3 regions of the Streptomyces sp. NPDC006879 genome follow, and region 3 is predicted to be linked to each of the others. Evidence: riboswitches for the same ligand, from Rfam matches in the RefSeq annotation. Region 3 holds a riboswitch; each other region holds the start of a gene.
What was found. Region 3 has a riboswitch for thiamine pyrophosphate ahead of ACFYMC_RS12605 (thiamine ABC transporter substrate binding subunit). Riboswitches for the same ligand answer to the same signal wherever they lie in the genome.
Positions count from the first base shown of each region.

Region 1: linked by a shared signal. The riboswitch ahead of thiO (glycine oxidase ThiO) and the one ahead of ACFYMC_RS12605 (thiamine ABC transporter substrate binding subunit) in region 3 are both predicted to bind thiamine pyrophosphate.
Region 2: linked by a shared signal. The riboswitch ahead of thiC (phosphomethylpyrimidine synthase ThiC) and the one ahead of ACFYMC_RS12605 (thiamine ABC transporter substrate binding subunit) in region 3 are both predicted to bind thiamine pyrophosphate.

Region 1 covers NZ_JBIAGC010000035.1:2,567-12,506, reverse strand. Annotated here, with positions in the region: gene ACFYMC_RS22485 (phytoene desaturase family protein) at 1-101, shown strand, start outside; gene ACFYMC_RS22480 (hypothetical protein) at 112-1,245, opposite strand; gene metF (methylenetetrahydrofolate reductase [NAD(P)H]) at 1,288-2,202, opposite strand; gene thiE (thiamine phosphate synthase) at 2,323-2,991, opposite strand; gene ACFYMC_RS22465 (Rv2175c family DNA-binding protein) at 3,059-3,424, opposite strand; gene ACFYMC_RS22460 (NAD(P)/FAD-dependent oxidoreductase) at 3,504-4,748, opposite strand; TPP riboswitch at 4,912-5,024, shown strand; gene thiO (glycine oxidase ThiO) at 5,022-6,272, shown strand; partial or broken gene ACFYMC_RS22450 (RNA-guided endonuclease TnpB family protein) at 6,306-6,488, opposite strand; gene thiS (sulfur carrier protein ThiS) at 6,677-6,892, shown strand; gene ACFYMC_RS22440 (thiazole synthase) at 6,895-7,689, shown strand; gene pknB (Stk1 family PASTA domain-containing Ser/Thr kinase) at 7,768-9,726, shown strand; gene ACFYMC_RS22430 (deoxyribonuclease IV) at 9,810-9,940, shown strand, end outside.
Region 2 covers NZ_JBIAGC010000055.1:11,817-21,756, reverse strand. Annotated here, with positions in the region: gene hisC (histidinol-phosphate transaminase) at 1-440, opposite strand, end outside; gene ACFYMC_RS26920 (LacI family DNA-binding transcriptional regulator) at 794-1,906, shown strand; gene ACFYMC_RS26915 (metallophosphoesterase) at 2,124-3,284, shown strand; gene ACFYMC_RS26910 (hypothetical protein) at 3,458-4,291, shown strand; gene ACFYMC_RS26905 (carboxymuconolactone decarboxylase family protein) at 4,595-4,993, shown strand; gene ACFYMC_RS26900 (hypothetical protein) at 4,993-5,190, shown strand; gene thiC (phosphomethylpyrimidine synthase ThiC) at 5,311-7,101, opposite strand; TPP riboswitch at 7,095-7,229, opposite strand; gene ACFYMC_RS26890 (YibE/F family protein) at 7,301-8,758, shown strand; gene ACFYMC_RS26885 (SsgA family sporulation/cell division regulator) at 8,974-9,408, opposite strand; gene ACFYMC_RS26880 (IclR family transcriptional regulator) at 9,509-9,940, opposite strand, start outside.
Region 3 covers NZ_JBIAGC010000012.1:85,313-95,252, reverse strand. Annotated here, with positions in the region: gene ACFYMC_RS12630 (ABC transporter ATP-binding protein) at 1-165, shown strand, start outside; gene ACFYMC_RS12625 (hypothetical protein) at 147-1,229, shown strand; gene ACFYMC_RS12620 (LOG family protein) at 1,257-2,378, shown strand; gene ACFYMC_RS12615 (ABC transporter ATP-binding protein) at 2,417-3,448, opposite strand; gene ACFYMC_RS12610 (ABC transporter permease) at 3,448-5,079, opposite strand; gene ACFYMC_RS12605 (thiamine ABC transporter substrate binding subunit) at 5,160-6,266, opposite strand; TPP riboswitch at 6,361-6,471, opposite strand; gene rlmN (23S rRNA (adenine(2503)-C(2))-methyltransferase RlmN) at 6,581-7,687, opposite strand; gene ACFYMC_RS12595 (class I SAM-dependent methyltransferase) at 7,859-8,680, opposite strand; gene ACFYMC_RS12590 (GntR family transcriptional regulator) at 8,737-9,453, shown strand.

The sequences.
Region 1 (9,940 bases), on a different contig from region 3:
GGTGGTCGCACCCGGGCGGGGGTTTGGCGCACACCGGCATGTCCGGGGCCTTGGTGTCCGGGCTCATCGTGGAGGGCGAGGGGTTCCGGGGCTCTCAGTGACCGTCACGGGTCAGGAGCGGTACTGCTGGTACTCGCCGGTGCCCTGGTACGGATAGGCCTGGGGCTCCTGCGGGTAGCTGGCCGCCTGCTGCTCCTGGTCGGTGTCGTCCGGGTATTGGGTGTCCCGCTGCTGCGGGACCCAGACGCCGCCCGGCGGGGTGTCCATGGAGTACTGGGCGTAGGGGTCGGCGGCGGCGTACTGGTGTTGCCCGCTGGCGTAGTCCGTTCCGTAGTCGTAGCCGTAACCGTCGGTACCCGTGGTGCCGATGTACGGGTCGGAGTAGGCCGGGTAGGAGGGCGCGGCCTCGGCGCCGTGTCCGTAGGCGGTCGGGTCGTAGGCGGTCGGGTCGTAGGCGGTGTGGTCGTAGGCGGTGTGGTCGTAGGCGGTGTGGTCGTGGCCGCCGGGGTAGGCCCCCGTCGCATAGGGGTCCGTGGTGTGGTGCGTCGGCTGCTCGCCCTGGCCCGGGTAGCCGCTGGCCGGCTGCTGTGGATCGTGGTAGCGGTAGCCGGCGCTCGGGTCGCTGTGGTGAGCAGCAAGGGAACCGGCATCGGTGCCGTAGACACCGTAGGCGGAGGTCTCGTCGGGCATCGGCTGCGGAGTGTAGGCCGTCGACTCGGTGGGCCCCGTATAGGCGTGCTCACCACCGTGGCCGAACAACGACGGAACGCCTTGGGCGGGCGTGTTCGGGTACTCGTCGCCGTACTCCGCAGCCGCCGCGGGGTCGTATGCCCCCTGGGGCGTTACGGGCTCGGGAGCCTCCGGCTCCGGATCGTGGGCGGGCTCGGGGCGCGGTGCCGATTCCGTGCGGTCACGACCGGACTTGGCCGCTCCCTCTCGCCGGCGCCGACCGGCGGTGGATTTGCCCGCGGGCTCCGCTTCCTGGTCCCGTTTGCTGCCCACCGCCCAGCCCTTGGCGAACCCGCGGCGGAAGGAGAGGGTGACGAAGGTCTGGCCGACTGCGAAGGCCACGGAGCCCGCACCGATGACGAGGACGGAGTGCACCACCACCCCGGCGACCACTGCGAGGAAGCCGCCGAATGCGAGCAGCCGCCAGCGCAACCGCGCCTTGTACTGCAGCAACACCTCACCGAGCAGCCACAGCGCGACGAACCCGAACGCGACGTACAGGACCGTCCAGCCCATGCCTGGCCCCTCTCCCTCGGCCGCGCACTGGGGTACGGCCGGTCAGGCCCGCTGGTGCAGACCCAGATTCTCGTAGATCTCCAGAGTCGCCGTGGAGTTGTTGAGCGTGATGAAGTGCAGACCCGGCACTCCCTCGGACAGCAGCCGTGCGCAGAACTCCGTGGCGAACTCGATGCCAATGGAGCGTACAGCGGCCGGATCGTCCTTGACGTCGAGCATGCGCTCTTTCACTGCCTCGGGCAGCCGGGCGTTGCTGAGCTGCGGCAGTCGGTCGAGCTGCCGGATTCCGGTAACGGGCATGACCTCGGGGATGATCGGCGTCCGGCAACCGGCCGCCTCGACCCGGTCACGCAGTCGAAGATAGTTCTCCGGATCGAAGAACATCTGGGTGATCGCGTAGTCGGCACCGGCCCGACACTTGTCCACGAAGTGGCGGATGTCCGAGTCCCAGTCGACGGATCGCGGATGCATCTCGGGGAAGGCCGCGACCCCGACGCAGAAGTCCCCGGACTCCTTGATGAGCCGCACCAGGTCGGCGGCGTAGTGCACGCCCTCCGGGTGTGCGACCCAGTCGCCCATCGGATCGCCCGGCGGGTCGCCCCGCAGCGCGAGCATGTTGCGGATTCCGGCGTCGGCGTACTGGCCGAGCACGTTGCGCAGTTCGGCGACCGAGTGGTCGACGGCGGTGAGGTGCGCGACGGGCGTGAGGGTGGTGTCGGCGGCGATCTGCTGGGTGGCCTTGACGGTGCCGCCGCGGGTGGAGCCACCGGCTCCGTAGGTGACGGAGACGAAGCTGGGCGCGTGCGATTCGACCCGGCGCAGCGCGTTCCAGAGGTTCCGCTCTCCCTTCTCCGTCCGCGGCGCGTAGAACTCGAAGGAGTACGAGGTTCCGGACGCGAGGAGATCGCGGACCGTACGTGCACGGTCCGTCCGGGTGGAGGGGGTACCAAGGGCCATACCGGCAGGTTAGACAGTGCGCCGTCTCCCCCCAAGAAGCGTCCACTCCTCGGACAGAATTATGGACACTTTCGGGGAAGCAGCAGGCCAAAGGGCGGTACTGGTGCAAACGCCCAAGGGTCAGGAGCTACGCGCACGGACCCGCTTGGCGAGCTCGGCCGCTGCCGCACCAGGATCCTCGGCCTCAGTGACGGCCCGCACCACGACCACGCGGCTCGCACCGGCGTCCAACACCTGGTCGAGGTTGCCCGCGTCGATGCCGCCGATCGCGAACCACGGGCGGCCCTGGTCGAGGGAAGCCGCGTACCGAACCAGGTCCAGCCCAGGGGCGAACCGGCCCGGCTTGGTGGGCGTGGGCCAGCAGGGGCCGGTGCAGAAGTAGTCCACGCCCGCTTCCACCGCGGCGGCATCGACCTCGGCTTCGGCGTGCGTGGAGCGGCCGATGAGCACCCCCTCGCCGAGGATGGCCCGGGCGGCCGGCACGGGGATGTCACCCTGCCCGAGGTGCAACACCTCGGAGCCGATGGCGTGGGCCACGTCAGCGCGGTCGTTGACCGCGAGGAGCTTGCCGTGCCGACGGGCCGCTGCGGCGAACAGCTCCAAGTACTCCAGCTCCTCACCCGCCTCCATGCCCTTGTCACGCAGCTGGACGATGTCGACACCGCCCGCGAGAACGGCGTCGAGGAACTCGGGAAGGTCCCCCTGGCGCTTACGCGCGTCCGTGCACAGGTACAGCCGGGCGTCGGCGAGCCGGGCGCGCGGACCCGTCGAATGGGCGTCAGTGGCCATGGTTTCCCCCCTGGTGGCGGTGTACGGGCCCGGGCAGCCGGCCCCGTACACCGTGGATCGGATCGGATCAGACGGCGAGCGCCTGGGCGCGGCGCTTCACCTCCGTGCCGCGATTCTCACCCAGGGCCTGGGCGGGGGTCCCCGGCAGGGTCGGGTCCTCCGTGAAGAGCCACTCCAGCATCTCCTCGTCGGTGAAACCGTCGTCCCGGAGCAGGGTCAGGGTGCCGACTAGGCCCTTGACCACCTTGTCGCCTGCGATGAAGGCGGCCGGCACCTGGAGGGCGCGGTTCTCGCCCCGGCGGACGGCGATGAGCTGGCCTTCCTTGACCAGCTGGCGGACTCGCGTCACTTCGACGTCGAGCATCTCCGCGATGTCGGGGAGGTAGAGCCACTCGGGTACGAGCGCTTCGATCTTTGCGTCAATCTCGGTCACGGGACAAGCCTGCCATTTCCCGCCGACAGTCGGTACCCGGGCTACTCCCGACCCCGGCCCCGGATAGTCGCGCCGCAGGTCACAGGGCCGCTGACTTGAGCGGGACACCGAGGTCAGCCGTTCGGGCCGGGTCCATCCGGCTGTTCGCCTCGATGAGCTTGCGCCCCTGCGCCAGGTCCCGGGGACGACCCACGGCGAGCACCGCGCGCAGGATCTGGTCACGCAACCAGCACACCGACCAGTTGGGCCCGGCCGGGTCGCCGCGCCACACGAGCGCGTCCGCGTCGCCGTGGTGGCCGGCGTACTGGACGAAGCGCCCGAACTGCTCGGACCAGAAGTACGGCACCGGGTCGTACACCGGGGCCGGCTCCCCGGCCTCGTCGGCCAGGATCACGGCGGCGACGGTCCTCGGGCCGCTGAGGGCGTTGTCCCAGTGGTGGACCAGGAGCCGCTGCCCGTAGCGCGCGGAGGGGAAGGAAGCGCAGTCCCCGACCGCGTACACCCCGGGAAGGTTGGTGCGCAGATGGCCGTCGGCGGTGACGGCTCCGTCGGGGTCGAGCGCGAGGCCGGAACCCGCGAGCCAGCTCGTGGCGGGGCGGGCCCCGATCCCGACGACCACGGCGTCGGCGGGTAGCACGGCGCCGCCGGCGAGGGTCACGGAGCCGGACTGGATGCGCTCCACGGGGGAATCGGTCAGCAGCCGGGCCCCAGCCTCCTCGTACCAGCGGCTCATCGGGGCGGTGACCTGGGCGGGCAGCGCCTGGGCGAGCGGTCGGCCGGCGGCTTCGACCACGGTCACCCGGCAGCCGGCCGCGCGGGCGGCAGTGGTGAATTCGGCGCCGATCCAGCCGGCGCCGACGACCACCAGATCACGCTTGTCCGCCAGGACCGGCCGTAGTCGTTCGGCGTCGTCGAGGGTGCGCAGCAGGTGGACGCCCGGGACGCCGGCGCTGCCCGGGAGCGCGAGGGGGGTGGCGCCGGTGGCGACGACCAGTACGTCGTAGGGGACCGGACCCGCCGGCGTGTCGAGCTCATGGTCAGCGGACCGTAGCCCGGTGACGTCGGTGCCCAGCCGGAGGTCTACGGCGAGGGCGTCGAAGTCGACTTCGAAGGCCGATCCCTCCGCCTCGCCCAGCAGCACGGCCTTGGACAGCGGGGGGCGGTCGTAGGGCTGATGGGGCTCGGCGCCCAGCAGGGTCACCGGCCCGCCCCAGCCCTGTTCCCGCAGGGCCACGGCGGTCTGCACGCCGGCCATCCCGGCGCCGACGATGACGACCCGGGAGCGGTTCCCGGCTGGTCCGGCCTGAATCTGCTGCTCGCTCACGGAGCCCACCCTAAACTCCTGACGGACCGTCATGGGCGAGGGTGTCCGCACCGGGGATCCGCGCCCACCGCAGACGCCCACCGCCGCCGCACCCGCCGCTCCGCAGGTCGTCCCCCGCAGAGCGGCCTACCCGCGCCCAGGGGCGGAGGTTAGGCTGACTGCCGTTACCCATCGCGGGAGCCCGGGCGCACCGGGCTGAGAGGGAGGCTGGACGGCCTCCGACCGTACGAACCTGATCCGGGTCATGCCGGCGAAGGGAGGGGCTGGACGCCCATGCACGCATCCACCCAGAAGGGCCCCGGTGGTCGGAGCCACGAGGTCCTCGTCATCGGCGGCGGGATCATCGGACTGGTCACCGCCTGGCGAGCCGCTCAGCGCGGTCTGCACACCGCGGTCGTCGACCCGACGCCCGGCGGCGGCGCCGCCCACGTCGCAGCAGGCATGCTCGCGGCGGTCACCGAACTCCACTACGGTGAGGAGACCCTGCTCGGGCTGAACCTCGAATCAGCACGCCGCTATCCCGACTTCGCCGCCGAGCTCGCGGACACGACCGGCCAGGACATCGGCTTCCGCCCGAGCGGAACCCTCGCCGTGGCCCTGGACTCCGACGACCGCCTCCACCTGCGCGACCTCCACGCGCTACAACGCCGCTGCGGACTGGAGTCGACGTGGCTGACCGGCCGCGAATGCCGACGCCTGGAGCCCATGCTCGCCCCCGGCGTCCGGGGCGGACTACGCGTGGACGCGGACCACCAGGTGGACCCGCGCAGACTTGCAGCAGCCCTGGTCACCGCCTGCGAGCGGGCCGGCGTGCTCTTCCACCGGGCCCCGGTGTCGCGCCTGCGGGTGGAGCGCGACCGGGCGGCCGGCGCCGTACTGGGCGAAGGCTCCCTACACGACGGCGCCCCCGCGGGGGGCGTGGAACTGGCCGCCGACCAGACGGTCCTGGCGGCCGGCAGTCTCAGCGGCCAGATCGACGGACTACCCCCCGAGGCCAAACCGCCGATCCGCCCCGTCAAGGGCCAGGTGCTAAGGCTCCAGGTGCCGCCGGCGTACGCGCCCTTCCTCTCGCGCACCGTGCGGGCCGTGGTCCGCGGCGGCCACGTCTACCTCGTTCCCCGGGAGAACGGCGAGTTGGTACTCGGCGCCACCAGCGAGGAACTCGGCTGGGACACCACCGTCACAGCAGGCGGCGTGTACGAACTGCTGCGCGACGCCCACGAACTGGTCCCCGGCATCACCGAGCTGCCCCTCACCGAGACCCGAGCTGGCCTGCGCCCCGGGTCCCCCGACAACGCCCCCCTGCTCGGCCCCAGCGAGCTACCGGGACTGCATCTGGCCACCGGCCACTACCGCAACGGCGTCCTGCTGACCCCACTGACCGGAGAACTGCTGGCGGCCGTGCTGTCCACCGGGGAACTCCCCGCGCTGGCCCGCCCCTTCAGTCCCCGCCGGTTCCGCACCGGCCTCCCCTCGCCCACCACGGTCAACGACGCACCCGCCCGCCAGCAGCAGCCAGCCTGACGTCTTCCCCTCCCTCTGAAGGGAGGGGATTCCTTCCCTCGCGGGTCGGGCTTTCTGCTTCGTCGACCGCTGCCCTTCGGAGGAACCTCGTTGGGGTCTCACACCGCCTCCACAGACTGTCACCGCCAGTCCGGCGGCCGGAGTGTTCTTCGCCGCGTTGACGTCCCGGTCATGGGTCGTCCCGCGGTCACACGCCCAAGCGCGGACGTCGAGCGGCTCCGTCATCTTCGCCAGCGTCAGACGGCCGTCCCGTCACAAACTGCATGCGCGTGTTGTGAACAACATCCTGCCTGTCCAGACACCGCGCACCGCCCAGAGGGCGAACCCACAGCACGACGCCCCACTCCGCCGGAGCTTCGATTCCACCCCCACCTCAAGGCGGGGCCATCCACGAAGGAGTCCAGATGACCTCCCCCACCATGACCGTCTCCGTCAACGGAGAGTCGCGCGCACTCCCCGACCGCGCCACCTTGGAGCACCTCGTCCGCGACCTGACCCCGGCCCGTTCGGGCGTGGCCGCCGCCGTGAACGAGACCGTGGTACCCCGCGGACGTTGGGCGACCACCCGACTTGGCGAGGGCGACCGGGTCGAGATCCTCACCGCGGTCCAGGGAGGCTGACCATGTCGCAAGACACCTTCCTGCTCGGCGGTACCGCCTTCTCCTCACGGCTGATCATGGGGACCGGCGGGGCGCCCAGCCTGGACGTACTCGAACGCGCACTGGTGGCCTCCGGCACCGAGCTGACCACCGTCGCCATGCGAAGGCTCGACCCCGCCGTTCAGGGATCGGTGCTGTCCGTGCTCTCCCGGCTCGGCATACGCGTACTCCCGAACACGGCCGGCTGCTTCACCGCCGGCGAAGCGGTGCTCACCGCCCGCCTGGCCCGCGAGGCGCTGGAAACCGACTGGATCAAATTGGAGGTCGTCGCGGACGAGCGGACCCTGCTCCCGGACCCGGTGGAACTCCTCGACGCCGCCGAAACCCTCGTCGACGACGGCTTCACCGTGTTGCCCTACACCAACGACGATCCGGTGCTCGCCCGCAAGCTTCAGGACGTGGGCTGCGCGGCCGTGATGCCCCTGGGGTCCCCCATCGGCTCCGGCCTCGGCATCCGCAATCCGCACAACTTCCAGCTGATCACCGAGCGGGCCACGGTACCGGTGATCCTGGACGCCGGTGCCGGCACGGCCTCGGACGCCGCGCTGGCCATGGAGCTCGGCTGCGCGGCCGTCATGCTGGCGTCCGCCGTCACCCGCGCCCAGGAACCGGTCCTGATGGCGGAGGCCATGCGGCACGCGGTGGCCGCGGGCCGGCTCGCCCACCAGGCCGGACGCATACCCCGGCGCCACTTTGCCGAGGCCTCCTCCCCCGTAGTCGGCCGAGCGGCTCTCGACCCCGAGCGCCCGGCCTTCTGACCAGCTCGAACGTCACAGCTGCGCTGCGAGCGGACACGAGCGGGCCGGTGCGGCGCGCGGCGCTCGTAGACTCTCTGCGTGGACACGACCCTTGAAGACCCTCTCGTCGGGCGGCTCCTCGACGGGCGCTATCGCATCGAGGCGCGCATCGCGGTGGGCGGCATGGCCACGGTCTACCGGGCCGTGGACATCCGCCTCGACCGGGTACTCGCCCTGAAGGTGATGCACCCGGCGCTGGCCGCCGACGCCGTCTTCGTCGACCGTTTCATCCGCGAGGCGAAGTCCGTGGCGCGGCTCGACCACGCCAATGTGGTGGCCGTCTTCGACCAGGGCACCGCCGGCGGCTACGTCTACCTCGCCATGGAGTACGTCTCCGGGTGCACCCTTCGCGACGTGCTGCGTGAGCGAGGGGCGCTCCAGCCCCGCGCCACCTTGGACATCCTGGAACCCATCCTGGCCGCGCTGGGCGCCGCGCACCGGGCCGGCTTCGTCCACCGCGACATGAAGCCCGAGAACGTACTGATCGGTGACGACGGCCGGGTCAAGGTGGCCGACTTCGGCCTGGTCCGCTCCGTGGACTCGGCCACCCAGAGCACCGGCGCGCTCCTTGGGACCGTCTCCTACCTGGCACCCGAGCAGATCGAGAACGGCGCCACCGACACCCGCGTAGACGTCTACGCGTGCGGCGTGGTCCTGTACGAGATGCTCACGGGCGCCAAACCACACGCCGGCGGCAGCCCCGCCCAGGTGCTCTACCAGCATCTGAACGAGGACGTCCCGCCCCCGTCGGCCGTCGTTCCCGGGCTTCCCGCGGACCTCGACGAGTTGGTGGCGGCGGCGACCGCCCGCAATCCCGAACTGCGCCCGCACGACGCGGTGGCCCTGCTCGCCCGTTCCCGTGAGGCCCGCGCCGCGCTCAGCGACGCACAGCTGGATGCGCTACCACCGCAAGCCAGAGCGGTAGCGCGGGACGGCACGGAGGACCGGACGAGCGTGATCCCGCGCGCCCTGCCCGTGGGCGGTCCACCCCAGCAGGCGGCGCCACCGACGACCGCCGGCCTCCAGCAGACCAGCCGTTTCGAACGCCCGCCGGTGCCGGCTCCCACCGGCCCCGGCGCCCGCTCCGCCCGCCGGCCCGGCCTCTTCCCGCTGCGCCGCGGAGCATCCCTGGCCATCGCGGCGGTGCTGTTGGTCCTGGGGCTCTCCGGTGGAGTCTGGTACATCAGCGCGGGCCAGTTCACCCGGGTCCCGAGCCTGCTCGGCAAGAGCGAGGCACAGGCCCGGGAGCGACTCTCGCAGGCCGGGCTCGGTGTCCGGCGCGTCGAGGAAGCCTTCAGCGACAGTTTCGACCGCGGCACGGTCATGTCCAGCGATCCGGCAAGTGGCCAACGCATCCGCGGCAACGGCTCGGTGACACTCACCATCTCGCGCGGCCCGAAGATCGTCTCCGTGCCGAGGGTCACCGGCCGCCCCCTGGCAGACGCGAAACGCGAGCTGACCGAGGCTGGTCTGGCCCCCGGGATCGTGACCGAGGCCTTCAGCGACACCATCACCCAGGGCTCGGTCATCAGCACCGACCCCACGGCGGGCGAGCGCCGGGCCCCCGACACGGCCGTGGCGCTCGTCGTCAGCAAGGGCGCACCGGTCGAGATGCCGTCCGCACTCGGCACGGACGTCGATGAGGCCCGCGCCGCACTCCAGGACCAGGGCTTCACGGTGCGCATCGCGCCCGAGCGGGTCAACTCGGCGCAGCCGCAGGGCACGGTCGCCGAGCAGTCGCCCGCCGCCGGGACCCAGGTCGCCCGTGGCGACACCGTCACTCTCACCGTGTCCAAGGGGCCGCGCCAGGTCCCGGTGCCCGAGGTGGTCGGCCAGGACGTCAAGGACGCCCGCCGCGCCCTGGAGGACGCGGGCTTCAAGGTGAAGGTGGAGCGTCCCTTCCTGTCCTTCAGCAACACCGTCGCCAGCCAGTCCGTACCGGCCGGCAACGAGGCTCCGGAAGGCAGCACCATCACGATCAGGACCCGAGGACTGTGACCACGCGCACCGCCACCGACCACGCACGGGCCCTCCCAGGTCCGGCGCCCACCGCCCGCCGCAGTGGACGCGACCGCAACCCGGTGGGAGGGCACGTACCCGTAGCCGGTGGCCTGGCCAGGACGGGACTGCCCTATGCCAGGCAGATGGGTGCGGAGGTGCTCCAGGTCTTCGTGGCCAATCCACGCGGATGGGCGACCCCCGGGGGGAACCC
Region 2 (9,940 bases), on a different contig from region 3:
TCCGCCATGGCGTCCAAGTCGTGCACATCACCGCTGGTCAGTGGCACCTTGACCGAAGTGGCCCCGGAGATCTGGGTAATGATCGGGTAGGCCTCGAAGGACCGCCAGGCGTACATCACCTCGTCGCCCGGGCCGGCCGTGGACTGGATCAGTGACTGGGCCACACCCACCGAACCGGTACCGGTCGCCAGGTGCTCCACCGGCACCGAGAACCGCTCGGCGAGCTCGTTCATCAGGCCCGTGCACGCCATGTCCGGGTAGCGGTTGAAACTTCCGGCCGCCGCCACGGCGCTCTCCAACACCCCGGCCAGCGGCGGGTAGGGGTTCTCGTTCGAGGACAGCTTGTAGGCCACGGGGCCCCCGGCAGCGGCCGGCTTCCCGGGCTTGTACGTGGGGATACCGTCCAGCTCAGCGCGCAGCTTGGGGGTCTTCTCGCTCACCGCAGGTCCTCCTCGACCTTCCCGTCCAACTCAATACTGCTCACCTTATGAGGATTGTGGCGTCCGGAGAACGGGTGGCGGCCGGAAAGCGTGGGGGAGCGCGTGCATATATGCGCGCGCCGGTGGCCTGCGCCGTGGCGCGCATCCCTCGTGCAGGTGAGTTGAGACCTCTTTGAGACCTCACTCCCGCAGCAGGCCCGTCCGGGTCGACAAGTGGCACTCTTGGCCATTCGGCCTCAACTACCTTTGCTATCAAGGTCATTCCGCCTGGCAAGCCATGCAGAATCGTGCCTGTCAATGAGTGCATATGCACCCGGACCAACCACCCCTCCGAGCCCTACTATCGGGTCGCCATGACAGCAGCAGGGAAGCACCAGGTGAGCCGGACCGAGACCCCCCGGCGGCCCAGCCGGCCAGGACGGGCGGGCATCAGGGACGTGGCCGCGGCGGCCGGCGTCTCCATCACGACCGTCTCAGACGCGCTCAATGGCAAGGGACGGCTCCCCGACGCCACCCGCCGCCATGTCCGCGAGGTCGCCGACCGGCTGGGCTACCGCCCCTCGGCAGCGGCCCGAACCCTCCGTACCGGCAAATCGGGCCTCATCGGCCTGACCGTGACGACCTACGGGGATGAACCTTTCACCTTCACGGAGTTCGCGTACTTCGCAGAAATGGCCCGGGCCGCCACCTCGGCCGCCCTCGCCCGCGGCTACGCCCTCGTGATCCTCCCCGCCACCTCCCGCCACGACGTCTGGTCCAACGTCGCCCTCGACGGCACAGTGGTCATCGACCCCTCCGACCACGACCCCGTCGTCGCCGAACTGGTCCGACAGGGCTTACCGGTGGTATCCGACGGCCGGCCGGCCGGCTCCCTACCGGTCACCGCCTGGGTGGACAACGACCACGAGGCAGCCGTACTCGACCTGCTCGACCACCTCGCAGCGGCCGGTGCACGCCGGATCGGCCTGCTCACCGGCACCACCACCGACACGTACACCCGGCTGTCGACCACGGCCTACCTCGACTGGTGCTCCCGGGTGGGCCAGGACCCCGTCCTGGAGTCGTATCCCGCCCACGACCCGTGCGCGGGAGCGGTCGCCGCCGACCGGCTACTGGCCCGGCCCGACCGGCCGGACGCCGTGTACGGGCTCTTCGACCCCAACGGGACCGACCTGTTGGCAGCAGCTCGCCGCTACGGGCTACGCGTCCCCGAAGACCTGCTGCTCGTCTGTTGCAGCGAGTCCACGGTCTACGCGAAAACCGAACCGCCGATCACCACGCTGTCACTCAAGCCCCGACGCATCGGGACCGCCGTGGTCCAGCTACTCATCGACGCCATCGAGGGAGCGGAAAACGAACGCCCGGTCGAGCAGGTCATACCGACCGAACTGATCGTGCGGGCCTCCTCACAGCGCCGCCCGCCACGCACGACGGTCAGCGCCCCCCGCTCGCCGGACCGGGACTGAAGGCTCCGGGCGCAGCCCGGTCCCGGCTCTACCATCGGCGACAGTCCGCGCAATTCGGGAGGAAGCGCCAAGGCTCCATCGGGTCCAGCCGGATTCATCACCCCTGGTGCATCACAGAGCACGAGCCGCATTCCTATGATGGGCGGACGACACCACGGACCCGACGACCAGGGGAACTCCGAGGGTGTGCGGCAGCGCGACGGTGGTGGAGGGGTCGATGACTCAGGGGGCCGGTCAGGGACCCGTGCAGACGGAGGCGCCGGGCGACGCCCGGGCCACCGCCATGTCACACCGCGAGCCGAAGCTCCCCCGGCAGCCCGGACCCCACGGGTTCGGGCAGTTCGGCCCCGCCACCTACCCCGGCCCGTACGGCGCCCCCACAGCTGCGGCCCCGCATCCAGGCCCCTACCTGGGTACCTGCTCGACCACCAGCGAACCGACAGAGCCTGTGGCCACGGACGAGTACACCCCGACCCAGCGGGACCTGCCCGTGATCACCGGGCCGGGCAGCACCCTGCAGATCCACAGATCATCCGGAGAGCCGGCCCCCGACGGACCGGGGCCGCTCTACGTCGTCGGCGACGTGCACGGCTACCTCGACGAACTCCTCGCCGAGCTGCGCGCCCAGGGCCTGGTCGACGCCGACGGCCAGTGGTCGGCGGGCAACGCCCGGCTGTGGTTCCTCGGCGACTTCACCGACCGCGGACCGGACGGCATCGGCGTCATCGATCTGGTGATGCGGCTGTCCGCGGAGGCCGCAGCCGCGGGCGGCTACTGCAAGGCCCTGATGGGCAACCACGAGCTACTGCTCATCGGCGCGAAGCGCTTCGGGGACACTCCGGTGGGCTCCGGCGCCGGCACCGCGACCTTCCAGGCCGCCTGGTTGCTCAACGGCGGACAACACACCGACATGGAGCGCCTTGAGGACGTCCACCTCCAGTGGATGTCACGGCTGGACGCCGCTGCGCTGGAAGACGACCACCTACTCCTGCACTCCGACACCACGGCCTACCTCGACTACGGCTCGTCCATCGAGGACGTCAACGACACCGTGCACGAGGTACTCACCCGCGGTGACGCCGGGGAGTGTTGGGAGTTGTTCCGGAAGTTCACTCGCCGGTTCGCCTTCCGCGATGAGGAGTCCGGCCCGCCGGCCGTGCGGGAACTGCTCGATGCGTACGGCGGCCGGCGGGTGGTCCATGGCCACAGCCCCATTCCGTACCTACTCGGCGTGGTCGGTTCCGAGGACGGCGAGGACAGTCCCCGGCCGACCGTCGAGGGACCACACGTCTACGCGGACGGGCTTGCGGTGGCGATGGACGGCGGCGTCACCATGGCCGGCAAACTGCTCGTCGTGCAACTGCCGTTGGGGCAGTGAGCATTCATCCGGCATCTGCCGATAGCCCAGCCGAACCCCTCATTTACGGAAAGACTCTGTCTCCACACGGCATGGTCGCCCTACTATCGGCTTGTCCATAGCAGGCTCTCCTCCGTTTCCGCCGACTGCCCGGATTTCCTGCACCGGCGTACGGCCCTACGGAGCATCGGGGGATGCACATGACCAGCGCTCCGCACCTGCTGGCCGAGGACCGGCCGGAATTCGAACGGCTCCTCGACGAGGCATTGCGCACCGCGCCAGGACGCCGGGAGGCATCCACTCTGGGTGAGCAGCTCAATACCGAGCAGTTGCGCAGGATGGCGCTCAATGCCGAGCCGATACTCATCTCAGCCGCCGCCGCGGAATACGAGCACTATGTGAAAGTGCGGGAAGAACTGAGAGAGCCCGGGAACGCCGGCGCACTTTCCGGGGACACCGGTGCGAAGGGCGCAGATGGCGCCGGTGCCGGCGCGATCGTGACCGTACTCGCCCCACTCCTGGCGGGCACCGCCTCGGTGATCTTCCTGCTGAGCGGGTACGCCCTCAAGCTCATCGAGCCGGAACCGGCCTTCGCGGGCACCCTGGTCACCGCCGGCTGGCTCTTCGCCGGCCTCACCGCGATCGGCATCCTCTGCGCGGCCATCGGACTGCTCCTGACGGCGTTGCGCAATGGTGCCACCGCGGTGGCGGCGGACACCGACGAAGCCGTCCCCGACGAGGTTCACCGAGCCCGGGAGGCCTGGCGGCTCGCCCTGCTGGAACGAGGCATCCTGCCCTTCCTCCACGAGGCTCTCGCGAAGGCCGACGAACGCGGCGACTCCGCAGCCCCGCCACACCGTTCCCCGGGACTGATGCCCCGGCTGGGCTTCAGCAGCCCCCAGTTCAGCAGCCCAGCCCCCCGCGCGGACGACCCGGCGCCCCGTCCGCGCTTCAGCAGCCCGGACTACAGCGGACCGGAGTTCGGCGGCCCGGACCACGACGAACCGGGCGCACCGCCCGTTCGCTGATCGCCCCGCAGCGAGGGAGTCCACTCGGCGGTCCACCGAGGCGGGTCGGCGCCGGGACGCCATTTGTCCTCCTGCTCCGCCGCGGCTGCACCACCGAAGCCCACGGAGCGGCCGAACATTCCCCACCGATCGGCTCTAAGCTGAACATAAGGCCCGATGCCGTACGTGATCGCGCGCCCAGGCCCGGTCAACGTCTGTTCGCGTGTGCGCTCCGTGCAGCACGGCCCGGGTTGATGGACACGTCCGCCCCCAGCGCGGCCGGACCCGGGTCGTCGGCGTCCGGCCCGCGAGAGGGGCCCTGTCATGGCTGCCACGAACAACCGCGGCGAGATCGAGGCCGACATCAAGCAGACCCTGGGACTGGTGCCGCACTTCTTCTCCGCGATCCCCACCGAGCTGCTCGGTCCGGAATGGGAGCTCTTCAAGAGAATCGAACTCGGCCAGACGCTCATTCCCAACAAGTACAAGGAACTCATCGGGGTGGGCCTGCACGCCGAGACCAAGTGCCGGTTCTGCAGCCTGTTCCACAGCGAGGCCGCCAAGCTCTTCGGGGCGACTGACGAGGAGATCCAAGAGGCCGTCCACTACGCGAAGTCCAGCCTCGGCTGGAGCGCCTACATCAACGGCATGCAGGAGGACTACGACCAGTTCGCCAAGGAGCTGGCGCAGGTCACGGAGTACGTGCGGTCCCAGGCCGCCTGATGGAACTGGAACGGGTCCGGCCGATGGTGCTGCGCGGCACCTTCCACGCCTACGAACTCGCCGCGCTGACGGCAGCGGCACGCTTCGTGGTGGAGTCCGCGCCCGCCGAGGTGCCGAAGGAGTCGCTGGACCAACTGGCCCAGCTGCTGAGCGAATACGACCAGCAGGTTCGTCGGCTCTCCGGCCGGCAGGGCTGAGCCGCCACTCGGCTCAGCCCCGAACGAGGGAGCACCGGCGAAGCCGCGATGCCCCCTGCGGGCAGGCCCGGCCCGCGCCTCCCCCCGAAGGACGCGGGCCGGGAAGCCTACGCGCGGGACTCAGTCCGCCAACGGCAGGTACACGCGGTTGCCCGAAGCCGCGAACTCCGCCGACTTCTGCATCATCCCCTCGGCGATCTCCGCCTCGGTGGCGGCGTTCTCGTCGCCACCGAACTGCTCGCTGATGCTGCGGCTGATCTTCATCGAGCAGAACTTCGGACCGCACATGGAGCAGAAGTGCGCGGTCTTGGCCGGCTCGGCCGGCAGCGTCTCGTCGTGGTACTCGCGGGCCGTGTCCGGGTCGAGGGCCAGGTTGAACTGGTCCTCCCAGCGGAACTCGAAGCGCGCGTCGGAGAGCGCGTCGTCCCACTCCTGCGCACCCGGGTGCCCCTTGGCCAGGTCGGCTGCGTGCGCTGCGATCTTGTACGTGATGACGCCGGTCTTGACGTCGTCCCTGTTGGGCAGGCCCAGGTGCTCCTTGGGCGTGACGTAGCAGAGCATCGCCGTACCCCACCAAGCGATCATGGCCGCGCCGATGCCCGAGGTGATGTGGTCATAGGCCGGAGCCACGTCGGTGGTCAGCGGGCCCAGGGTGTAGAACGGGGCCTCCTCGCAGATCTCCTGCTGGAGGTCGATGTTCTCCTTGATCTTGTGCATCGGGACGTGGCCCGGGCCCTCGATCATGGTCTGCACCTGGTGGCGCTTGGCGATGGTGTTCAGCTCGCCCAGCGTCTTGAGTTCGGCGAACTGCGCGGCGTCGTTGGCATCCGCGATCGAGCCGGGTCGCAGACCGTCGCCGAGCGAGTAGGTGACGTCGTACGCCGCGAGGATCTCGCAGAGCTCCTCGAAGTTCGTGTAGAGGAAGTTCTCCTGGTGGTGCGCCAGGCACCAGGCAGCCATGATCGATCCGCCGCGCGAGACGATGCCGGTCTTCCGGCGCGCGGTCAGCGGCACGTACGGCAGCAGCACGCCGGCGTGCACCGTCATGTAGTCCACGCCCTGCTCGGCCTGTTCGATGACGGTGTCCTTGTAGATCTCCCAGGACAGTTCCTCCGCCCGACCGTCCACCTTCTCCAGCGCCTGGTAGAGGGGCACGGTTCCGATCGGGACGGGGGAGTTGCGCAGCACCCACTCACGGGTGGTGTGGATGTTACGGCCGGTGGAAAGGTCCATGACCGTGTCGGCACCCCAGCGGGTGGCCCAGGTCATCTTCTCCACCTCCTCCTCGATGGAGGAGGTGACGGCGGAATTACCGATGTTGGCGTTGACCTTCACCAGGAACTTCTTGCCGATGATCATCGGCTCGATCTCCGGGTGGTTGACGTTCGCGGGGAGCACCGCGCGACCGGCGGCGATCTCCTCGCGCACGACCTCGGCAGAGACGTTCTCCCGGATCGCGACGAACTCCATCTCCGGGGTGATCTCGCCACGGCGGGCGTAGGCGAGTTGAGTGACGGCCGCCCCGCCACGTCCCCGTCGGGGCAGTCGGGGACGGCCCGGGAAGACCGCATCGAGGTTCTTGAGTCCACCGCGGGGCGAGGTGTGCTTGATGCCGTCGTCCTCGGGGCGCACCGGACGGCCCGCGTACTCCTCGGTGTCGCCGCGGCTGATGATCCAGTTCTCGCGCAGCGGCGCAAGGCCGCGCCGCACATCGGTGTCGACGGTCGGATCGGTGTAGGGCCCGGACGTGTCGTACAGCGTCACGTCCCTGCCGTTGGTGAGGTGCACCTGCCGGACCGGCACCTTGAGGTCAGGGCGGGAACCCTCGACGTACCCCTTGTGCCAACCCGGCTTCCGCTCTTCCTGACCGCCCTGGCTGGTGGCAGGCGTGCGTGCGTCCTGAATGGTCATGAGACCTATCTCCCTACGCCGGCATTACCCGGTAACAGGTTCGGCGGTCGACGCAGCCTCTTCCCGTACGTGCGTACGGTGATCAGCGCCCTCTCAGCCCGGTGCTCCGAGCTCCCGCGTGTGCAAAGGTGCCCCCACGCTAGCGTCATGCCTGGCGTGCTGAACAGTGGGCCCCCTCATCTCTTGCGATGATCAGTCGGTGACCTTTTCGCCGCAGACTGACGACGATCCGCAGCACGACCGCGACCACGGTTACCGCTCCCGCCCCGGATCCCAGCCTCCGGCGGTGCCTCCGCGCGGGCCCGGGGTCCCCGGTCAGGGCCGCGCGGACGAACCCGAGGGCCCCCCTGACCACGGGCACGGGGGGCACGGACACAGCCACGCCCACGGTCCGGCTGCCCCTGTCTCCCGGCATCTGCGCAAGGTCATCGCCGCCGTCCTGGTCCCGTTCGCCGCGGCCGTTCTGGCAGGTCTGTTCGTCCTGTGGCCGGGTGGGAGCACGGCACAGGACCGCACCGGCGTCGGCTTCGACCGGCAGACCCAACAGGGACGCGTCACCGCCCTGGCACGGATCGACTGCAAGGAGGTGAACGCCTCCCAGGTGCCGCCCACGGGGGACACCTCCACGGCCGAGGGCCGCGAGGCGGTGGACGCCCAGACCGGGCAGTGCCGTAGGGCCACGATCGAGGTCACCACGGGTCCGGAGAGCGGCCGGACCTTCGTGGAGATCGTTCAACCCGGGGCACCGCGCCAACTGGAACAGGGCCAGGAAGTAGTCGTGGCCTATGCCCCGGACGCCCCTCGGGACCTGCAGTACTCCGTCACCGACGTGAACCGCAAGCTCCCGGTCGCCTTGCTGGCTGGGCTGTTCGCCGTAGCGGTGATCGTGGTCGGGCGGATGCGCGGCCTGACCGCGCTGATCGCCCTGGCCGTCAGCTTCGCCGTACTGACCATGTTCATCTTGCCGGCCATCCTCCAGGGGTCCAATCCTCTGGTGGTGGCGGTGGTGGGGGCCAGCGCCATCATGCTGATCGCCCTCTACATGTGCCACGGGTTCAGCGCGCGAACCTCGGTGGCGGTCCTCGGAACCTTGATCTCGCTGCTGCTGATCGGCGTGTTGGGATCGTTGTTCATCGACTGGGCCTTCCTGAGCGGAAACACCGATGACAACACCGGTCTGATCCACGGCCTGTACCCGGACATCGACATGAGCGGCCTCCTGCTCGCCGGAGTCATCATCGGTTCGCTGGGCGTGCTCGACGACGTGACGGTCACCCAGACCTCCGCGGTGTGGGAACTACACCAAGCCGACCCGGCGATGGGACCGCGGGCGCTGTACCGCTCCGCCATCCGGATCGGACGTGACCACATCGCCTCGGTGGTGAACACCCTGGTACTGGCATACGCGGGCGCCGCACTGCCGCTGCTGCTGCTCTTCTCGATCGCGCAGAGCAGCGTCGGGACAGTGGCCAACAGCGAGTTGGTGGCCGAGGAGATCGTCCGCACCCTCGTGGGTTCGATCGGTCTGGTCGCCTCGGTTCCGGTGACCACGGTGCTCGCCGCCCTGGTGGTGTCCGCCGACCGCCCGGGGACATCGGCCGGCGGCACGGACGCCGGATCCGGGCGCAGGGGTCGGGGACGACGCCGAAAGCCGTGACCAGCACCTGCGTCGGCCCCGCAGCAGACCGGGCCGGTCCCGCGCGCCCTCAGCCCGCGTCCTGGTCCCACCCGCCCCGTCGGACTGGGCGCCACCGACCGGACGACAGCACCGAGCAACCTCGGCGGTCATGACGCAGCGTAGTCACCACAGCGGCGGTCCACCCCTGTCGAGCCGACCGAACCCACTGAGATCCAGCCATCGCTCCCCTTGGCTCAGCCCGCGTTCTCCCCGGCGAGGATGCGGTCGAGGGCTCGTTCCAGGTTCTCCTCGAAATCACCCATGGCGCGCTCCTGGCCCATCGGCACCAGCCGGTCGGTCCGGTCCAGGAAGGCCACCAGGGGGGCGGCGCCGACCCGGAACAGAGCACGGTCACCACCCACCTGTAGGCGGATGTGGACGTCTGACAGCTCTTCGGGGTCCGTGGGAGCGATGTGCACATCACCGTCCCCGCACGGCTTGTTAATGCCGTCGAGGAGTAGCTCCCGCCCGAACGCCCAGGTCACGGGCGCATCGCCGGGGAGGTGGAAGGTCAGGCGCACCGCGTACGGATCCTGTGCGTCGTAACGGAGTTCCACCGGAATGCGGAATGCGAGCTCCTCCGAGACGAGGAAGCTCATCATGACCTCTGCCTGTACCGACTCGCGCATAGCCAACCCCGCTGTAGTGGTAAGTGGCCGGGAATGGTCCCTCAAGGCCCTCTTGACGCAATCGTGGTGGAAGCGCTAGTAGATCACAAGGAGTGAGTTTTCAGATACTGATAGAGATCGAGAGGGCACTCAACAGCGCGCCTACTTCCCTTTGTAGTCGATTGACTGCGGAGAGCAACCGCTGTTCCTGGTGCAGGGGAAGGGAAATGGCCAGGGTTGCCGCGGTCTCACCGGCCGCAACGGGAATCGCGGCGCACACCGTTCCCAGCGCGTACTCCTGGCGCTCGACCACTGGTCCTGCGCCTTCCAGCGCGCCCATGCGGTTCTCGAAGGACCGCAGATCACGCAGCGTGTACGGAGTGATGGCAGTCATCGCGTGCCGGTCGAAGTGGTCCTGACGGACCTGTTCGTCCACCTGCGCCAGCAGGCACTGGCCGATCGCGTGTGCGTGGGCGGTCTGCCGGAAGTCCGCCCACTCCTCGCACGCCGGGCTGTTAGGGGTGTCGGACACCCCGACCAGTTCGACCTCGCC
Region 3 (9,940 bases):
GCTGCCCGTTCACACTCCATCACGGTGATCCTCAGCAGCCACGAGGAAGAAGCGACCTCCCAAGCCGACCGCACCGTGCAGGTGGTGGACGGACATCGAGCCGGGCCCCCGAGCGGACAGCCCGGCGAACTGGAAGGTCAGGCCGCGTGCTCGCTCTCCGTCTGACCCGCGGCTCCCGCCCCCCGGTGCAGATGCGCCGACTCCTGGTGGCCACCGCCTCGACGAGCGTGGCCCTCCTGCTGCTGCACACCCTGGTACAGGCCTCCGTCGGCACGGTCGGATCTCCGCTCCGGCTGCTGTGGTGCCTCGTCCCGCTGGCCGCCTCCGTTCACCTCGCCGTGGCCGTGGCCCGTACCGACCCCGCGAACAAGCCCCGCAGTGGACTCTCGGCGGTGGGTCTGGGCCCCGTACGACTCACCCTGATCACCGCCCTGTCCACCGCCATGACCTGCGCGGTGGGCGCCGTCATCGCACTCGTGCTCTTCCTCCACCTGCGGAACGGCATCCTCGGACTGCCCTTCGCCGGCGCCGCCGCCGGCGAACTCCGCGCCGCGGACCCCCTGCCCGTCCCCGGCCTTCTCACCCTGCTCACCCTGCAACCCGTGGCCTCAGCGGCGGCTGCCGCCCTGGCACTGCGCCCGCGCGAGGGCCCGCCCTGGCGACACCGCGAGACCCTGCCCTGGGGCGTGGCGCTCCTCGGCACCGGTCTGGCGGCGGGCGCGTACGCGGGCGACGGCCCCACGGGGATCCTCGCTGGTTGGACCCTGACCGCAGTGGGCCTCGCCCTGGCGGGGCCCGGCCTCACCCACGTCTGCGGACAGCTCCTACAGTCCGCCCAGCCCGGTCCCCTGCGGCTCCTCGCGGGCCGGGCCCTCCAGGAGGAGGCGCTCCGCATCGGCCGCCCCCTCGGAGTGCTCAGCGCCGTACTCGCCGGGCTCCTCACGCCCCTGACCGTGTACGGGCCCTCCGCCACCCCCGAACCACTGGGCACGATGACCGGACCTGCGGTAGCCCTGGTGGTGGCCTGCTGCGCGGCGGCCCTGCTGATCGCCGCGGCCGAATCACGACAGCAACGGGCCCCTACGTCCACCGCCCTGCTGGACCTCGGCACTCCCCGCGCGCTCCTGCGCAGCGCGGTCACGGTCCGTGCGGCAGCGCTGCTGACCGTGTTCATCCCGCTCACCTGGGCGGTGTCCCTCCTCACAGCCCTGCCGCTGACCGGGGGCTAAGCGCCGGGGCGCCGCTATCGTGGCCCGATGTTCCACGCAGCCCACCGCCACGCCGACCACGAAATCGAGACGCTGGCCGAGTTCGACCAGGTCATTGCCGCCGGAACACTGAGCGGGCTCCGCATCCAGTCGGTGAACCTACGAGAGCGCACCTTCGCGTTGCTCGCCACCGACGCCTCCCACGCGGTCTTCCTGGGCTGCCCGATGGAGCCGGACGCCGCCGCGAAGGTGCGCGGGGACGGCGCCCTGGTCTTCCCTCCGGTGCCGGACCTGCCGTTCAACCCCTACCGGGGACTGCTCTACACGGCTACCGAACTCTTCGCGGGCCTCGGCGACGGCTACGAAGCCACCCTGGACCATCTCACCCACCGGTGGTTCCAGGAGACCAGGACCGACCGCGACGTCCTCGCCTCGCTGCTCCGCTCGATCCACGACGACGCGGTGTCCGACGCCCTGGACGAACTCCTGCTCGAATCTCAGGTGGTCGGAGTCATGGGCGGCCATGCGGCGCCCCGCGGCAGCACCGCTTACGAGGGCGCAGCCCGACTCGGGCGGGCCCTGGCCCGAGCAGGACTGATGGTCGCCACCGGTGGCGGACCCGGCGCGATGGAAGCCGCCAACCTCGGCGCCTATCTGGCACCCCACGGCGAGGAAGCGCTGTTGGAGTCCCTGGAGTTGCTCGCCAAACACCCTTCCTTCACCCCCTCGGTGACCGACTGGGCGCGCGCCGCCTTCGAGGTACGCGAACGCTGGCCCGCCGGCGGCGACTCGGTGGGCGTCCCCACCTGGTTCTACGGACACGAGCCGCCGAACGCGTTCGCCCGGCACGTCGCGAAGTACTTTTCGAACGCCACCCGCGAGGACGGACTGCTCTCACGGTGCAACGCCGGTGTGGTCTTCCTCCCCGGCGCAGCCGGCACGGTGCAGGAGATGTTCGACAACACCACCCCCAACTACTACGAGTCCCGCGGTGAACCCACGCCCATGGTGCTCGTCGGCCGTGAGCACTGGACCACCCGACTGCCGGCCTGGCCGCTACTGAAGTCCATCGCGCGCGGACGCGCCCTGGAATCCAGGATCGCCCTGGTGGACTCCGTGGACGAAGTCCCCGGGACCCTGGCCACCCTGACGGGACGCCGGGCAGGCTGAGGAACCGCCCTGTCCCGCACCACCGCCGGCGGAACCGCTCAGCGGGAGGGCAGCAGGACGACCTCGGCCGGGTCGAAGACGATGCCGACCTCCGCACCGGACGCCGGCGCCTGCGTCAACGGCGCCTCGGCCTCCACTACCGGCGCGTGCGTCCCCGGACGCAGCCGCAGGGCGACATGCTGACCGCGGAAGGTCCTCGATTCGACGGTGCACCTGAGGCCATCGGCAGGCGCCACCAGGCGGATACCGTTGGGGCGGACCAAGAGTTGGCACTCCCCCTCTGCGGCGCCCGCCGGCACCCCGATCCTTCCCCAGGCGGTCTGGGCCGCCGATCCGGTGACCGTCGCCGGGACCACGTTGTCGAAGCCGAGGAACCGCGCCACGAAGGCCGAAGCGGGCCGCCGCCACACCTCGGTCGGCGTACCGACCTGAGCGATGCGGCCCTGCTGCATGACGACCACCCGGTCAGCCAGCGCGAAGGCCTCGCCCTGGTCGTGGGTGACGGCCAAGACCGTGGTGCCCAGCCGCGCGAAGAGCGAGCGCAACTCGACCACCAGCCGCTCCCGAAGCCCCCGGTCAAGTTGGCCCAGGGGCTCGTCCAACATCAACAGCCGGGGCGAGGGAGCGAGTGCCCTGGCCAGCGCCACCCGCTGCTGTTCGCCGCCGGACAGCGATGCGACAGCTCTCCGCTGAGCACCAGGCAGGCCCACCAGTTCCAGGAGTTCGGCCACCCGCCGGGTCCGTTCCCCCCGCTCGGCCCCGCGCATCCGCAGGCCGAACGCGACGTTGGCGCCCACATCCCGCTGTGGGAACAACTGGTGGTCCTGGAACATCAGCCCTACACCGCGCCGGTGGACCGGCACGGCCGCCTGGTCCACACCGCCCAGGCGGACCCGCCCGGCACACACCGGCTGAAGGCCGGCGACCACCCGCAGCAAGGTGGACTTCCCGCTGCCGCTGGGACCGAGGACGCAGACGACCTCGTGTTCGGCGACGGCGAGGTCCACGGCGTCGACGACCGCCCGTGCCCCGAAACGCACCGTGACCTCGTCCAGTTCGAGTAGCGCCATCAGAACTCTCCGGAGGTTCGGTCGGTGCGCAGCCGCTCCAGTACGAGCAGCGCCACTGCGCAGACCAACATGAGGATGGTGCTCAGGGCCATCGCCTGCCCGTAGTTGAGTTCACCGGCCCGCCCCAGGAGCCGCGCCACGGCCACCGGCAGGGTGGGGCGATCGGGTCGGGCGATGAACACGGTCGCCCCGAACTCGCCTAGCGAGACCGCGAAGGCGAAACCGGCGGCGATCAACAGAGCCCGCCACACCAGTGGCAGGTCCACCTCCCGCCAGGCCCGCAACGGGGAGGCGCCCAGCACGGCAGCCGCCTCGCGCAGCCGCCCGTCCACCGCACGCAGCACCGGCAGCATGGTCCGCACCACGAAAGGAACTCCGACCAGTGCCTGCGCAAGTGGGACGAGGATCCATGACGTTCGAAGGTCGAGGGGAGGCTCGTCCAAGGTGATCAGGAAACCGAAGCCCACCGTCACGGCGGACACCCCGAGCGGCAGCATCAACAGGGCGTCGAAACCACGCACCAGGCGTCCTGGCCTGCGTGTCAACGCCGCCGCGGCCAACCCCCCGATCAGCAGGGCGATGCCGGTGGCCGCCAGCGCGTACAGCAGGGAGTTGCCCACCGCCCGCAGCGGCGCCACCAGGAAGGTGCCCCCACCGGCGTCCGGGTCGGACAGCGCCCGGTAGAAGCCGAGACCGTAGCCGCCGGGTGCGTCGAGGGAGCGTTCCACCAGCACTCCCAGCGGCAACACGATCAGCAGGGCGATGCTCGACAGGACCGCGCCGAGAAGGCCCCACTGCGCGGGTCCCACCGGGCGCCTGGAGGTCTGCTCGGGGGCGACGAGCGTGAGCGCACTCTCCCGCCTGCGCACCGTCCAGGCATGGACGGCGAGGATGAGACCCACCGCGGCGAACTGCACCAGGGTCAGGACTGCGGCGGTGGGCAGGTCCAGCAGGTGCGCTGTCTGCCGGTACACCTCGACCTCCAGCGTGGCGAAGGCGGGCCCACCGAGGATCTGGACGACACCGAAGGAAGTGAAGGTGAAGAGGAAGACCATCAGCGCCGCCGCAGCCACGGCCGGGCCGAGGGCCGGCAGCGTCACCCGGCGCCAGGCTTCGAAGCGAGTGGCGCCCAGTACCCGGGCGGCCTCCTCCTGGCGAGGGTCGAGCTGGGACCACAACCCACCCACGGTGCGCACCACGACGGCGTAGTTGAAGAACACGTGGGCGAGCAGGATCGCCCACACCGTGGTGTCCAGCCGCACACCCCAGAGCTCGTCGAACAGACCGCCGCGCCCCACCAGGGCGAGGAAGGCGGTGCCGACCACGACCGTGGGCAACACGAACGGCACCGTGACCACGGCCCGGAGCACCTGCTTGCCGGGGAAGTCGAAGCGCGCGAACACATGCGCGCCAGGCAACGCGATCAGCAGCGTCAGAACCGTGGAGGCAAGCGCCTGCCAGGTGGTGAACCAGAGCACGTCCACGATGTCCCGGTCACCCAACACCTCACCGACCCGGCCGAGGTGCCAGCCGGTTTCGGTCTTCAGACCCCGGCCGACGATGGAGGTCACCGGCCAGGCGAAGAAGAGCGCGAAGAAGGCGACGGGCAGGGCCATCAGCCCGAGCCGCACCCAGGTGCCACCGGCACCGGGACCGACCGGCACTTCGGGTGCGCCGGCGGACGCCGGGGCCGGTGGGGCTGGCGGCGCCGTTACTTCACGACGATCGAGGACCATGCCTTGACCCACTGCTCACGGTTCTTGGCGATGGCCTCGGGAGCTACGGTCTCCGGCTTGGCGATCACCTCGCCGTGCTGGGTGAAGACCTCCGGGAGCTTCGCGTTCCCCGTCACCGGGTTGACGAACATGTTCAGCGGCAGGTCCTCCTGGAACTGCAGGCCGATCATGAAGTCGAGAAGCGCCTTACCACCCGTCGGGTTCTTGGCCCCCTCCAGAAGGCCGGCGAACTCGACCTGGCGGAAACAGGTCCCGGTGGACACTCCGGTCGGGGCGGTCTTCGGCTGCGGGTCGGCGTACAGCACCTCGACGGGCGGGCTGGAGGCGTAGGAGACGACCAGCGGACGGTCCCCCTTTGCCTTCTTACCGCCCCCGGACCCGGAGAAGCGCTGGTTGTAGGCCTGCTCCCAGCCGTCGACGATCTCCACGCCGTTGGCCTTGAGCTTGCTCCAGTAGTCCTTCCAGCCTTCCTCGCCGTACTTGCCCACGGTGGCGAGCAGGAAGCCCAGCCCCGGGGAGGATGTCGCTGCGTTCTCCGCGACCAGCAAGTTCTTGTACTCGGGCTTGACCAGGTCATCGAGGGTCTGCGGAGGAGCGAGCTTCTTGTCTGCGAAGTACTTCTTGTCGTAGTTCACGCAGACGTCGCCGGTGTCCACGGGCGTCACCCGGTGCAGGGGGTCGAGACGGAACTCCTCCTTCACCTGATCGAGGCCCTTGGCCTCGTAAGGGGTGAAGATGCCGTTGTCGAGGGCGCGCGAGAGCAGCGTGTTGTCCACGCCGAAGAAGACATCGCCGCGCGGCGAGCCCTTGGTGAGGATCTCCTGGTTGAGGGCGGCCCCGGCGTCCCCGCTCTTCAGCTTGCGGACCGTGAAACCGGACTGCTTCTCGAACTCCTTCAACACGGCGTCCGACGGAGTGAAGGAGTCGTGGCTGACGACCGTGACCGTCTTGGAGACGGCCTTGGAGCTGGCAGAGGACCCCGTGTCCTTGGCCGTTTCCTCGGAGCCGGAGCAGGCCGCGAGCGTGCTGACGCCGAGGGCCGCGGCGAGGGCGGCGCCCGCCATCTTCTTGGTGGTGCTCACTGGTGTTTTCCTCCTGGGTGACCAGGAGAAGACGCGGCCCCACCCGGCGCTCGATCATTGAGGACCGGAGCGGTCGCCGGGCAGGGCGCAACAGCTTGAGTGGTGACCGAACTTCCTACCCGGAATGACCCGGGCGAGGTTCAGAGGGTCTGCGGCTTGACGGTGCCCGCACTCTCAGCGCTGTGGCGCTCCCCTGTCGGAATATGCAGTTGGTTCGGCCCCAGACTACCCCGGGGCCGATTTGAGCCTCCGGCCGGATCCCATCCGGCAGACGGACCGGGCTTTCGATCCCGCGGGCCTGGCCCGACTCGACCTCAGCGCTCGGCAGCGGCGAGCTGACCGCAGGCCCCGTCGATCTCCTGACCACGGGTGTCACGGACGGTCACCGGCACGCCGTGTGAGGCGATCGCCTCGACGAACGCCTTCTCGTCCTCGGGCCGAGAGGCCGTCCACTTCGAGCCAGGAGTCGGATTCAGCGGGATGAGGTTGACGTGCACCCGCCGACCCTTGAGCAGGCGTCCCAGCAGGTCACCCCGCCAGGCCTGGTCATTGATGTCGCGGATCAGGGCGTACTCGATGGACACTCGACGCCCTGACTTCTCGGCGTACTCCCACGCCGCGTCGAGGACCTCGCGCACCTTCCAACGGGTGTTGACCGGCACCAGGGTGTCGCGGAGTTCGTCGTCGGGTGCGTGCAGCGAGACGGCCAGACGGCACTTGAACCCCTCGTCGGCGAAACGTGTCATCGCCGGCACCAGGCCGACGGTGGACACGGTGATCCCCCGCTGTGACAACCCGAGGCCATCGGGCTCGGGGTCGGTCAGCCGCCGGATCGCGCCCACGACCCGGTTGTAGTTGGCCAGTGGTTCCCCCATGCCCATGAACACGATGTTCGACAGGCGCGCCGGCCCTCCGGGCACCTCGCCGTCCCGAAGCGCGCGCATGCCGTCCACGATCTGGTGCACGATCTCGGCGGTGGACAGGTTGCGGTCCAGACCGGCCTGCCCGGTGGCGCAGAACGGGCAGTTCATGCCGCAGCCGGCCTGCGAGGAGATGCACATCGTGACCCGGTCCGGGTACCGCATCAGCACGGACTCGACCAACGTGCCGTCGTGCAGCTTCCACAGCGTCTTGCGGGTGGTGTCGTCATCGCAGCTGATGTGCCGCAACACCGTCATCAGCTCAGGAAGAAGCTCGGCCCGGAGCTTCTCGCGGGACGCGGCGGGGATGTCGGTCCACTCGGCCGGGTCATGCGCGTACCGCGCGAAGTAGTGCTGCGAGAGCTGCTTGGCGCGGAAGGGCTTCTCCCCGATCGCGGCAACGGCCTCGCGGCGCTCGGCCGGCGTGAGGTCAGCAAGGTGCCGCGGCGGCTTCTTGGCTCCGCGGGGGGCGACGAAAGTGAGTTCTCCGGGCTTAGGCATGGTTCATCCAGTGTGGCAGACACGCCGAGGTGCCCTGGGTCGTCGCCCAGCTCAGCGGCGACCCGGGCGGGCCGGTGCCGGTCGTTGATGGTGGTTGTGGGTTGTCGTTGGCTGCCCCCCGACGGCCCACAGACGGCCCGGCCCCATGACCTCGTCCGCAGGTCAGGGCCGTCAGTCGCCGCTGCCGGCGGGAACCGTACCGACGGCCAAGAGGTGCGAGCTAGCGGCGAGGAGCTCCGGGTACGGCTCTGCCATACGGGCCGCGTCCATGGCTGAGGCGATCAGCTCATCCGTGGGGCCCTCGCCCGGCTGCTGTTCTGCCGCCTTCACCAGCGACCACGCGGGACCCTCGATGCCGAAGACCTGCACATCCTCCAGCCCGGAGGCGACCAGCTCTGCCACCAGCTCTTCGGCTCGGTGGAAGTACGAGAGGGTAAACCCCCGCGATCCGTCATAGACGGCCGTCTCCAGGATCTTGGAGACGGAGTTGTGAATCCGCTCGGTGTGCAGGTGGGCGTACGTGACGTGCTCGAAGAGCGACGCATAGCGATTGATCGCGGCGGCGGCCACCAATCCGCCGGGCTTGGCCACACGGGAGGCTTCCGCGAGTGCCCGTTGCCGGTCGGCCGGGTCGGGCAGGTGGTACAGCGGCCCGAGGAGCTGGACAACGTCGAATGTGTCGTCCGGCTCGGGCAGGTCGCGCGCGTCACCGACCACCGCCGGGCACACCGCCATCGCGGCTTCAACGTGACGGGGCACCGGGTCTACCAGGGCGACGTCGTAGCCGTCCTTCACCAGCCATTCAGCGTGAATCCCAGTCCCCCCGCCCACGTCGAGCACGCGCGCCGGCGCGGGGGGCAGAAAGCGTCGGAGGAGTTCCTGAGTTCTGACCAGTTCCATCCGACCGTCTGCCGAGCTGCGCAGGCGGTTGTCCTCGTTGACCGTCTCGCCATAGAACCGCATCACGGAGGGAGCCAATTCGAGATTCGACATGGTCGCAGTATCGTGTGTACCGGTGGACCAGTCCAGCGCAGGAAATAGGGGAAGCCATGGCAGTTCTGAAGTACGAAGAGATCGCAGAGTTCCTGCGCGCCCGCATCGCCGCTGGTGAGATCGCGCCCGGGGACACAATTCCGTCCGGCCGAGAGCTGGCCGAGCAGTGGGATGTGTCACGCGCAACCGCAATCAAGGCAGTCGACGTACTGCGAAACGATGGCGTGGTCGTGGCCAAGCAGGGGACCGGGTTCGTCGTCACGGAAACGCCCGTGGCACGTCCCGCCGGCGCTCGCCGTGCCGGGTCGGCGCGCATCTTGGGCGGGATGCCGTTCCTGCGCATCGGTGAGCCCGACTGGGCGGAACCCCCCGCCCGGGTCGCCGCCACCCTTGGACTCTCACCCGGGGCGAAGGCGCTTCGGCGCGTTCGCGTGCTCCAGCTCCCGGACGGAACGCCGAATAGCTGCGTTGAGGCGTGGTTCCCTCCGGAGGTCGCGGAGGTCTCACCGCGCCTGGCAGACACCGCCCCGATCGCGGAAGGGACGACGCGATACGTCCGACGTCAGACCGGGCGGGGCCCGGCAGAAGGCGTGGACGTAACCACTGTGCGCGGCGCGTCGGAGACGGAAGCGGACCGCCTGGGGGTACCGGAGGGGACGCCGGTAGCCGTGCTGCTGCACACCGCGTACGACGAGCAGGGGAAGCCGTTGGTCTGCGAGGAAGGCGTCACACCGTCCTCACTGTTCGAACAGGTCGACACCTACGCAATGTAGGCAGAAAGCGGCAAACGGAACTGCTGGACCGGTCCACCGGTTCAGCTTTTTTTTATCACCCAGAAGCGCCGCCTCACCTGCACTTTCTGTCGCATCGACACGACGAAGCGTGACCCCATCGCTTGACTGGACCGGTCCACCGGTCCAGTCTCTTGGTTGTGGCCACCGCCCGATCCGGAACTTCCGGGGAGGGCGGTGAACCACGCAGAAGGGGCCTTCTTTGGGCTGCTTCGACCTGCACGAACAGCGGGGCCCCCGCCGGACTTGCTTACACGCGGTCCGAGCGGCAGGGGAGGCGTAAAAGTCCGGCGTCTTCACGGAGTGATCGGTGTCATCGGCTAAGTCGTCGGTCTGGCCCTCGGGAGAGTCCCCGGGGGATCGGATCGGGGGGACCCCGGTGGTTGGGCTGCACCCGGTCCATGACACCCGTGAGGGAGGGAGATCCACTCAGCGAGTAGCGACTGAGGGACCGCAGTAACCGCGCGCC